Regions from separate parts of the Embleya sp. L77 genome, predicted to be linked through region 2. Evidence: riboswitches for the same ligand, from Rfam matches in the RefSeq annotation. Region 2 holds a riboswitch; the other holds the start of a gene.
The links. A riboswitch is a leader RNA that binds a small molecule or an ion and turns the genes downstream of it on or off. The one in region 2 is predicted to bind cobalamin.
Positions count from the first base shown of each region.

Region 1: linked by a shared signal. The riboswitch ahead of ACZOOI_RS33730 (CoA-acylating methylmalonate-semialdehyde dehydrogenase) and the one ahead of ACZOOI_RS02755 ((2Fe-2S) ferredoxin domain-containing protein) in region 2 are both predicted to bind cobalamin.

Region 1 is NZ_CM145710.1:840,392-845,215, reverse strand. Features, by position in the region: gene ACZOOI_RS33735 (acyl-CoA dehydrogenase family protein) at 1-454, opposite strand, end outside; gene ACZOOI_RS33730 (CoA-acylating methylmalonate-semialdehyde dehydrogenase) at 459-1,958, opposite strand; cobalamin riboswitch at 2,157-2,326, opposite strand; gene ACZOOI_RS33725 (pyridoxamine 5'-phosphate oxidase family protein) at 2,396-2,869, opposite strand; gene ACZOOI_RS33720 (class I SAM-dependent methyltransferase) at 3,926-4,600, shown strand; partial or broken gene ACZOOI_RS33715 (epoxide hydrolase) at 4,713-4,824, opposite strand, start outside.
Region 2 is NZ_CM145709.1:664,533-669,356, reverse strand. Features, by position in the region: gene ACZOOI_RS02765 (ROK family protein) at 1-899, opposite strand, end outside; gene ACZOOI_RS02760 (GntR family transcriptional regulator) at 1,008-1,751, opposite strand; cobalamin riboswitch at 1,927-2,153, shown strand; gene ACZOOI_RS02755 ((2Fe-2S) ferredoxin domain-containing protein) at 2,268-2,726, shown strand; gene ACZOOI_RS02750 (carbohydrate-binding protein) at 2,951-4,192, shown strand; gene ACZOOI_RS02745 (HEAT repeat domain-containing protein) at 4,627-4,824, shown strand, end outside.

The sequences.
Region 1 (4,824 bases), on a different replicon from region 2:
TGACGCCGTGTAGGAGATAGTCGTCGCCGTCGCGGGTCGCGCGGGTGGTCAGCGCGGCGGCGTCCGAGCCGGCTCCCGGCTCGGTCAGGCAGTAGCTGGCCAGATCGTGCATCGAGCACAGACCCGGGAGCCAGCGTGCGCGCTGCGCCGGCGTGCCGTGCCGGTCGATCATCGAGGCGACCATGTTGTGGATGGAGTAGTAGGCGGCGATGGTCGGGCAACCACCGGCCAGCGCCTCGTAGATCAGTGCGGAGTCGAGTCGATTCAGCCCCGAACCGCCCCGATCCTCGCCGACGGTGATGCCGCCGAGGCCGAGATCGGCGCCCTTGCGCAGGACGTCGACGGGGAAGTGGCCGGTGCGGTCCCATTCGATCGCGTGCGGGGAGAGGTGTTCGCGGGCGAAGTCCCGGGTGGTCTCGACGATCGCGAGCTGGTCGTCGGTGAGTGCGGTCATCGGGTCAGTCCATCGTGGGGATGTCGAAGTTCGCGCTCTCGCGCGCGGTGGACGGCCAGCGCGACGTGATGGTCTTGGTCCGGGTGTAGAAGCGGATCGAGTCGGGACCGTGCTGGTTCAGGTCGCCGAATCCGGATCGCTTCCAGCCGCCGAAGGTGTGGTAGGCCACCGGCACCGGGATGGGCACGTTGACGCCGACCATGCCGGTGTTCACCCGGCGGCCGAAGTCGCGGGCGGTGTCGCCGTCCCGGGTGAAGATCGCCACGCCGTTGCCGTACTCGTGCTCGCTGGCCAGGCGCAGCGCGTCCTCGTAGGAGGCCGCGCGGACCACGGACAACACCGGGCCGAAGATCTCCTCCCGATACACCCGCATCGAGGGCGTCACGTGGTCGAACAGCGACGCGCCGACGAAGTAGCCGTCCTCGTGGCCGGGGACGTGCACGTCGCGGCCGTCGACGAGCAGCTCGGCGCCTTCGGCGACGCCGATGTCCAGGTAGCCGTGCACCCGTTCGAGTGCGTCCCGGCCGACCAGCGGGCCGAAGTCGGCGTCCGGGTCGTGGGAGGGGCCCACCCGCAGGGTGGCGATGCGCGCGACGAGCTTGTCCACCAGCGCGTCGGCGGTCTCGGCGCCGACGGGAACCGCCACCGAGATGGCCATGCAGCGCTCGCCGGCGGAGCCGTATCCGGCGCCGATCAGCGCCTCGACGACCTGGTCGAGGTCCGCGTCCGGCATCACGATCAGGTGGTTCTTGGCGCCGCCGAAGCACTGGGCGCGCTTGCCGTTCGCGGTGGCCGAGGTGTACACGTACTCGGCGATCGCGGTCGAGCCGACGAAGCCCAGGGCCTGCACGCGCGGGTCCTCCAGGAGCGTGTCCACGCTCTCCTTGCCGCCGTGGACCACGTTCAGCACGCCGGGCGGCAGTCCGGCCTCGAGGAAGAGTTCGGCCAGGCGCAGCGGCACCGAGGGGTCGCGCTCCGAGGGCTTGAGCACGAACGCGTTGCCGCATGCGATGGCCGGGGCGATCTTCCACAGCGGGATCATCGCGGGGAAGTTGAACGGGGTGATGCCGGCGACCACGCCGAGCGGCTGGCGCAGCGAGTGCACGTCGATGCCGGTGCCCGCGTTGTCGGTGAACTCGCCCTTGAGCAGGTGCGGAATACCGATGGCGAACTCCACGACCTCCAGGCCGCGTTGCAGGTCGCCGTGGGCGTCGGCGATGGTCTTGCCGTGCTCGGCCGACAACAGTCGGGCCAGCGACTCGCGTTCGGGTTCGATCAGTTGCAGGAAGCGGGCCAGGACCCGGGCGCGCCGCTGCGGGTTCCAGTCGGCCCAGGCGGGCTGGGCCCGCTCGGCGTCGTCGATCGCGGCCAGGGTGTCGGCGCGATCCGCGAGCGGAACGCGTGCCTGTACCCGCCCGGTGTTGGGGTCGTACACGTCGCCGAACGCGCCGGATGCGCCGAGGACGTGCTTGCCGCCGATGAAGTGGGAAAGCTCGCGGATCATGAACGACCTGTCTCTCGTCAGGTGCGATCCGGAGGCGGGGCATGGCCCGACCACGCAACGTCGGCGCGGGTGCGCGTGGTTGCCCGGGCGGGTCGACGTCGAAGTGGTCAGGAGAACCTGGGGAGTTCGACGTTCGCAGGATCATCCGGGGCGGGTGCGCAGGCCGGTGTCATGCGTGTTTGCTCCATCCTCGTGGACAACACGGATATACCCGCGGCCGGTATCCTGACTTCCGGATCTACGCACGATGCCCGCCTTCCCGGCCTTCGCCAGTGGCTTGGTGCTGCGGCAGCGCACTCCCCGGTCACAGTGGCGGGACCATGTCGGATTCGCACCGACTTCCCTGCACCGCGGACCTTGTTGTTGAAGACGATATAGTCGGACGTCCTAGTAAGTCCAGCCGGCCCGGTCCCGGTGACCGCGGCCGGCCGGGTGCCTCAGGGGACGGGCGGTGGCTTCCGGGCGTCGGGAAGGTTGGGTCCTGCGGGCGTCCCGGCGTTGTGCCGGCGTTCGGCGACGAGTCCGGTGACGAATTCCGTGGTGACCCGAATCCACACCGTTTCCGCGTCGTCGCCGTCGATTTCGGGGAGCAGGCGATCCAGGTGCGCCACGGCGGAGGCATCGCGGACCCGGGAGGCGTGGCCCGTCACCGTACTCGTCCAGCCGGTTTGTGCGGTGCGGTCGATGCGGTCGGCCTGGAACGCGACCACGGCGTCGAGTGCGGCCTTCGCGAGGGGCGAGTCGGTCGGAGCCCGAAACACCACGCACTCCCGGTCGAGGGCGAACGCCACCAGGTGCACGGCCGGAAGGGCGCCCTCGCTCACCACGACGCGGCCCAACCCCGCGCCCGCCATCAGGGCCAACGCCTCCTGGCGCCCGAGGGGGCGTTTCATCACGGCGTGTTCGCTCATGTCTCAACCCTCGAATCCCGCGCGGGCGCCGACACGGGGTCGAACGGCTCGTGCCGGTCGATTCCCGCATGTCGCGCCGGGCCCGACGCCCCGCGCGCTCGACCGCGCGTCCGCTCTCCCGGACCCTGACCTCAGCCTTCCGCGCGCCCGACGCCCACACCAGGGCCGACCGGCCCGGTCCCGCGGGCCCAACGGCCGGTTGCCGCCGGGACCGGGCCGACCTCGTGGGACGGGAACCTTGCGAACGCACGGAGGCGACGGCGAGTTCGCCCCGGGCGAGCCAGGAACGACGGGGCGCTGCGCGACCGGACGCAGCCCGGGGCAACCCGGCGCAGCGCGGACGCGGGCCTGAGCCCGGCCGCTTCCCCGGGCGATGGGTACGGCGGCCGGGCCGATCATGGGTGCGCACGGAGCGACGTCGATCGGGTTCGACCCCGTGGCTACGAGAGCCTGCCCGCTGCGCCGGCCCGCACGCCCGACTCTGCTCCTCGTTCGCAACGTCGGGCAGAGCCGTTCGGCCCGGTCGGTTTCGGCGAAGGTCCCTTCGTGTGCGCGCGACCGGGAGGGGACACCCCCGAGACGGAAACGGATGGGCGCACGAACGGTGCCTTGGCCACCGACGGAACCGGGCTCGGATCAGCGTTTGACATCGGCAAGTTGCTGCACGTGCGTTGCATGTGGTCGAGGGGTCTCCTACGCTCCAATCGGCTGCATGGGGACGTCGAACACAGGAGCGCGCGGCGGACCGCCGACCGGCTCGCCGTGAGGTCCGAGGGCGTACGTTCCCACGAGGACGCGCCCCGCTCGTGCCTCCGCACTCCGTCCGCGGCGTGCGTCGCGGGCCGAGTGGTCGGGCACGGATGCACACGCGACACCGGGCATCGGTGCGTCGTCGTCGGGTGTGGCCGCCCACGATGTGATCCGCGGGACGGGAGCAGGTGTGGGGCGGAAGCGAATCACCGCGGTTGCCCACCCTGCCGCGCCGCCGGCCCGATCCCGCCCGCCCATCCGGCCGCCGTGCGGCGACCGGACGCCTGCCAGGAATCCGAGGCACCGATGACCGACCTCGCATCGCTGCACGCCCACTACGCCGCGACCCCCGACGGCCGCCCCAGCCGCTACCAGGCATGGGAAGTCGGCCGCGCCGTGGGCGACTCGATCACCCCGGCCACCTGCGACCCCGAGTACCGGACCTGGATGGTCGCCCATCTGGCACGCCTGCTGGACCGAGGACGCCCCGACTCCGCGCTGCTGAGCCTGGGCTGCGGCAATGCGATGGTCGAGGCCGAGCTGGTGCGCGCGGGCCACCGGGTGCTCGCCGTGGACGCCCTGCCCGAGGCCGTCGACCTCGCCCACCGCAAAGGCGTGGACGCCGTCTGCGCGGACGTCCTGGTCTGGACGCCGCCGACCCGCGCCTGGACCGTCGTCTACGCCGACGGCCTGGCCGGCGACCTGCACCGGTACACCCGGGGTCTGGGCCCGGCCCTGGAACGCTTCCACACCTGGTCGCAGCCCGGCATCGGCAGCCTGGTCCTGTCCGACGACCCGCTGCACGTCGATCCCGACGTCCGGACCGACCCGGACGTTCCCGGCTTCTCCTGGCTGTGCGCCCTCGCCCTGGCCGACGAAGCCGAAGAGGCCGGCTTCCGGGACGCGACGACCGCGACGATCACCTACCGAGGCCCCCTGCCCGGCCCCCGCGACCGCGCGGTCGTCACGGCCCTCCACTGAGACGCGCCGGGAGTGGGCAGTGCGGGCCGGCCCGGTGCGGAGGAGCAGGCATTCCGGGTCGGCGCGCTCGTGGTGCGCGTCGCCGGTGTGCGGTGCCGGCACCGCCGGCGCGTTACCGCGTCATCGCCGCCCGGTAGGGCCGGAAGGACGCGCGCAGTTCCTCGGCGTACGACTCGGGCTCCTCGAACGCCGCGAAGTGCCCGCCGCGTGCGGGCTCGGTCACC
Region 2 (4,824 bases):
AATCGGTCCACCGCCTCGGTCGCGGTCCGGTCGCCCTCGGCCGCGTGCCGGAAGACCTCGCCGACGGCCGCCTCGTCCAGTGGCGGCAACGGCGTGCCGGTGGTGGACAGCAGGTTCTCCGGGGTGACCTGGCGGCCCAGCAGGTGCAGTGCGCCGATCTCGCCGGCGGCGCCGCCGAAGCCGCGATGCAGGCGGCCGTTGATGAACGAGCCGGCGCCCGGGCTGAGGCCGGCCATCACGTAGACGATGTCGTCGGAACCGACCGCGACGCCCTTCCAGCGTTCGCCGATCGCGGCCAGGTTGGCGTCGTTCTCGACCTGGACCGGACAGCTGAACGAGCGGCCGAGTCGGCCGCCGAGGTCCAGGCCGGTCCAGCCCGGCATCGCCGAGGACAGCGTGACCACGCCCTCGGTGTCCACGATCCCGGGCGTGCCCACGCCCACACCCCACAGCGAACCCCGGGAGACCTGGGCCCGGCGCAGGGTCTCGCTGACCAGGCCGCGCACACGTTCGAGCCGGTCCTCGGCCTCGCAATCCTCCTCCACGGTGCGTGCGGCCCGGCCGACGATCGTGCCGGCGAGGTCGGCGAGCACGACCCGGATGTGGTGCACGCCGACGTCGATGCCGAGCAGGTGACCGGCCTCGGCGTGGAAGCGGAAGCGTCGGGCCGGACGACCACGCGGTCGACTGCCGTCCTCGCTCTCGGCGGTGGTGGTCTCCACGACCAGACCCTCGGCGAGCAGGCCGTCGACGACTTGCTCGACGGTGGGGCGGGACAGACCGGTGGCCTCCATCAACGCGGTCACGGTCAACACCTCGCCGGCGCGCAACGTGCGCAGGGTTGCCGCGGAGTTGATCCGCCGGACCACGGAGGAGTCTCCGCCGGTCGCCTGTGCCACAGCTCTTGTCCTCTCATCGCGCCGGCGCGCGGTACGTCCGTCCGGGCCGCCGCGCCCGTCGTACACGTCGCTGCTCAGGCGCGGATGGTACCCAGGTTTCGCGTCGAATCAGGACGCGGGCCGCAACGCGGTCGGCCCCGTCTCGGCGAACGCCAGCCGGCAGGTGTCCGCGCGGTAGGTCGCCACGGTGACCGCGGCGGTCCGGCCGAGCGCGGTGTACGTCGTGGTCACGATCAGCACGGCGGTACCGGGCGGACGCTCCAGGTAGCGCGCCTCCTCGGCCTCGGCCACGCCCAGCTCGACCGCGCGGTGCCGGCTCTCCAGGCGGTGCCCGCGCAGTTGACGCAGCATCAGCGAGGCCCGCTCGAAGCCGGGGACGCGGGTGGACAACGAGGGCACGACGGCGCGGGAGACGTACAGGCATTCCAGGCCGACCACCTGGCGCATGGAGAACTGGCGGCGGCGCAGCCGGTGTACCAGGGCGGACGGGCGGCCCTTGAGGGTGTCCGCGAAGTCGTCGGTCACCGGCACGGTGGCGCAGTCGATCACCTCGCGGTCGCGCAGGTCCACGCCCGGCCAGCCCTCGCCGTCGGCGCTGAGCGAGACGTCCACGCGCGGTCCGGCGACGGTGGTGCCGGCGCCGCGCTTGCGGACCAGGCGGCCTTCGAGTTCGAGCTGCTCCAGCGCGTGCCGCAGGGTGGCCCGGGCGACGCCGAAGCGGGCGGCGAGGTCGCGCTCGTTGGGGAGGATGTCGCCGGAGCTGAAGTCCTCCTCGATCGCCTTCAGCAGCGAGGTGCGCAGTTGCCAGTACTTGGGCTCGCCGAAGACCGCTTCGTCCGGCAATGTCGCCATGCTGCTCACGGACGCCCCCTCGGCTGGCCGACGCCTGCGCGGCGCGGACTTATTGCATGCTCGGTTTAGTAAAGACGGTTGAATATAACCGCGTCGGACCACGAAAGGTCCAGACCAAGTCGGCCGAAGTTCCCGGTGACCTGGCTCACATCACCCTGACCGGACCGCCGGCGCCTAAGCTGACCTGCGCGAATGGTTCACGCCCCCGACCGGGGTGCGTGTCGCAAGAGGGAATCCGGTGCGAGTCCGGAACTGCCCCGCAGCGGTGAGTGGGAACGAGAGCCGTCAACACGCACTGGACGCCGAGCACGGCGTCCGGGAAGCGACGGCCGGTAGGTGTCGGTGCCCGGACGGGCCGACGTGCCCACGAGTCCGAAGACCTGCCTTCGCCCGTGCGCGGCCCGACCGTGCGCGGCCCGACCGGAGCCCGGTGGGAGGGTGGGTCGCGTGTTCGTGGCCGGCTCCGCCGCGTCGTCTCGGTCGGGACCCGGATCGAACTCGCGAAGGAGAGTTCCCATGACCCGCTCGGACCGCTCGCAACGTGCCGCTCGTCGTGATCGCGCGGCGCAGTCGAAGCAGTCGAAGCAGCCCGCGCCGCCCGCCGGTTCGGCCGCCTGCACGATCACCGTGTGCCGGGGCTGCTGTTGCGGCACCGCCAAGATCGCGGGTACGGATCACGCGGGCCAACCGGCCGCGCTGGGCGCGGCCCTGACCGGCACTCGGGTCGCGGTCCGGCTCAGCGACTGTCTGGGCCCGTGCGAACGCGGCAACGTGATCGTGGTGCAACCCTCGCCGACGGGCCGTGCGGCGGGCGGCCGGCCGACCTGGTTCGGGACGGTCAACGACCCGGACACGACCGGTGAGATAGCGGCGTGGGCGGCGGCGGGCGGCCCGGGGATCGCGGACGCCCCGGGGGTGTTGGACCTGTACGAATTCACACCGAACCGCAAGGCCCGGCAGGGGTTGGACTCCTGACGAGGGCTCATCCCCGAAGCCTGCCCGGCCGCGAAGACGACCCGACGAAAAGGCCGCCCCACCCGGGCAACGCCCGGACGAACATCGGGCGCCGGACCGGCCGGGCGGCCGACACCGACGCGGAACATCGGGAAAATTGGTCCAGTCCAATGTATTGACGGGCCGGAAGCGGAAGGCCACCCTTTGGCCATTGGTCTATACCAAGTCCATCGAGGGAGTCCCCCGTGGCACGTCGCTACGTCCCCGTCCTGGCCGCCGCCGCCGCGTCGGCCGGATTGATCTCGCTGTTCGCATTCACCGGTGGTGCCACCGCCGCCGGTCCCGCCGCGTCCCCGGCGGCCACCGGCATCGGCAGCAACTGGTACGCCGCCGCCCCATACCTGATGCCGCTCGACAACGACCCGCCGGACGCCGGCGCGGTGATGGACGCCACCGGCCTGAAGGCGTTCCAGCTCGCCTTCATCCTGGCTCCCAACGGCGGAGGTTGTACGCCGACTTGGGACGGCACCAAGCCGACCTCGACGGATACCGCGGTGGCCGGTGTGATCGCCGCGATTCGAGCCAAGGGCGGTGACGTCTCGGCGTCCGCCGGCGGCTACGGCGGCACCAAGCTCGGCCAGACCTGCGGCACCCCCGAGGCGACCGCAGCCGCGTACCAGCAGGTGATCGACAAGTACTCGCTCAAGGCGCTGGACTTCGACCTGGAGGAGCCCGAGTACGAGAACGCCGCGGCCATCCACAACGAGATCGGCGCCGCAAAGATCATCCAGCAGCGCAACCCGGGCATCTACCTCTCGGTGACCACGGCCGCCACCGCCGACGGCACCGGCTGGTTCGGCAAGCAGATGTTGAACGAGGCCAAGGCGCAGGGCTTCGTCCCGGACAACTTCTCGATCATGCCGTTCGACGGCGGGTTCAACGGCGCCGCCGCGCAGACCTCGGCGCTGACCAACTTCAACACCATCCTGCGCGACACGTTCGGCTGGGACACCGCCACCGCCTATGCCCACGAGGGCGTTTCGCAGATGAACGGACGCAGCGACACCGGCGAGTACTTCCACCAGGCCGATTTCCAGACCGTGTACGACTACGCGGTCAGCCACCACATGGCGCGCTTCACGAACTGGTCGGTCAACCGGGACCGGCAGTGCACGCCTCCGGACAACAACGGCAAGACCTCGGGCGTGTGCAGCAGCGTGCCGCAGGGCGCCTACGACTTCACCAAGTTCTCCGTGCGGTTCGCGGGCGCCACGCCGCCCACCACGACCCCGCCGACGACGACCCCGCCGACCACCGTCCCGCCGAGCACGTGCAGCACGACGGCGTGGGACCGCGCCGCGATCTACGTCGCGAACAACTCCGTGTCGCACAAGGGTCATTCGTGGAAGGCGAAGTGGTGGACCCAGGGCGAGGAGCCGGGTACGACCGGTCAATGGGGCGTGTGGCAGGACCTGGGCGCGTGTTGACCCGGACCTTGCGCCGACCCGAACCACCGCGGGACCGGCGCCGCCGCGCGTGACGACGCAGCGGTGAGCGCGTGGACGGGTCGGAGTCGCCGATGCGGCGGCTCCGGCCCGTCGGCGTCCGCGGTTGCGGGGTGCTGCGGCCGACTCGGCGCGGCAGTGACTCGGTGACCCGGGACGAGAGCGGCTCCCGGCGCAGTCGCGCGGGCGCGGGGCTGTCGAGGGATGCGTCAGGGCAGGCACGCGAGCTGCCGAGAGCCGCGCCACGGCGGACGTGAGCCACGGCGGACGTGAGCCGAGGCAGAGGTGAGCCCCGGCCGATGTGGGCCCGGCGGCCGCGAGCCCGCGCAGCGCCACACCCGGCGCTGAGTCCGCGCGGCGCCGCCCGGCGCGGATACTCGCTCGTACCGATTCGGCGGCCTGCCTAGGATCGAGCGATGACCACTTCCGACCGCGCCGTCGTGCCGGACGCCGTGACGCAGGCCGTGCGCCGCGGCGACGTCGGCTGGCTCTCCGCCTACTTCGACGGGATGCCCTGCCCGGTCGCGGTGCTGCGGCAGTTGATCGGGCATCCGGACCCGGCGCTGCGCCACCTCGGCGTCGTGCTGCTCCGTGAGCGCGCGGGGCGACCCGAT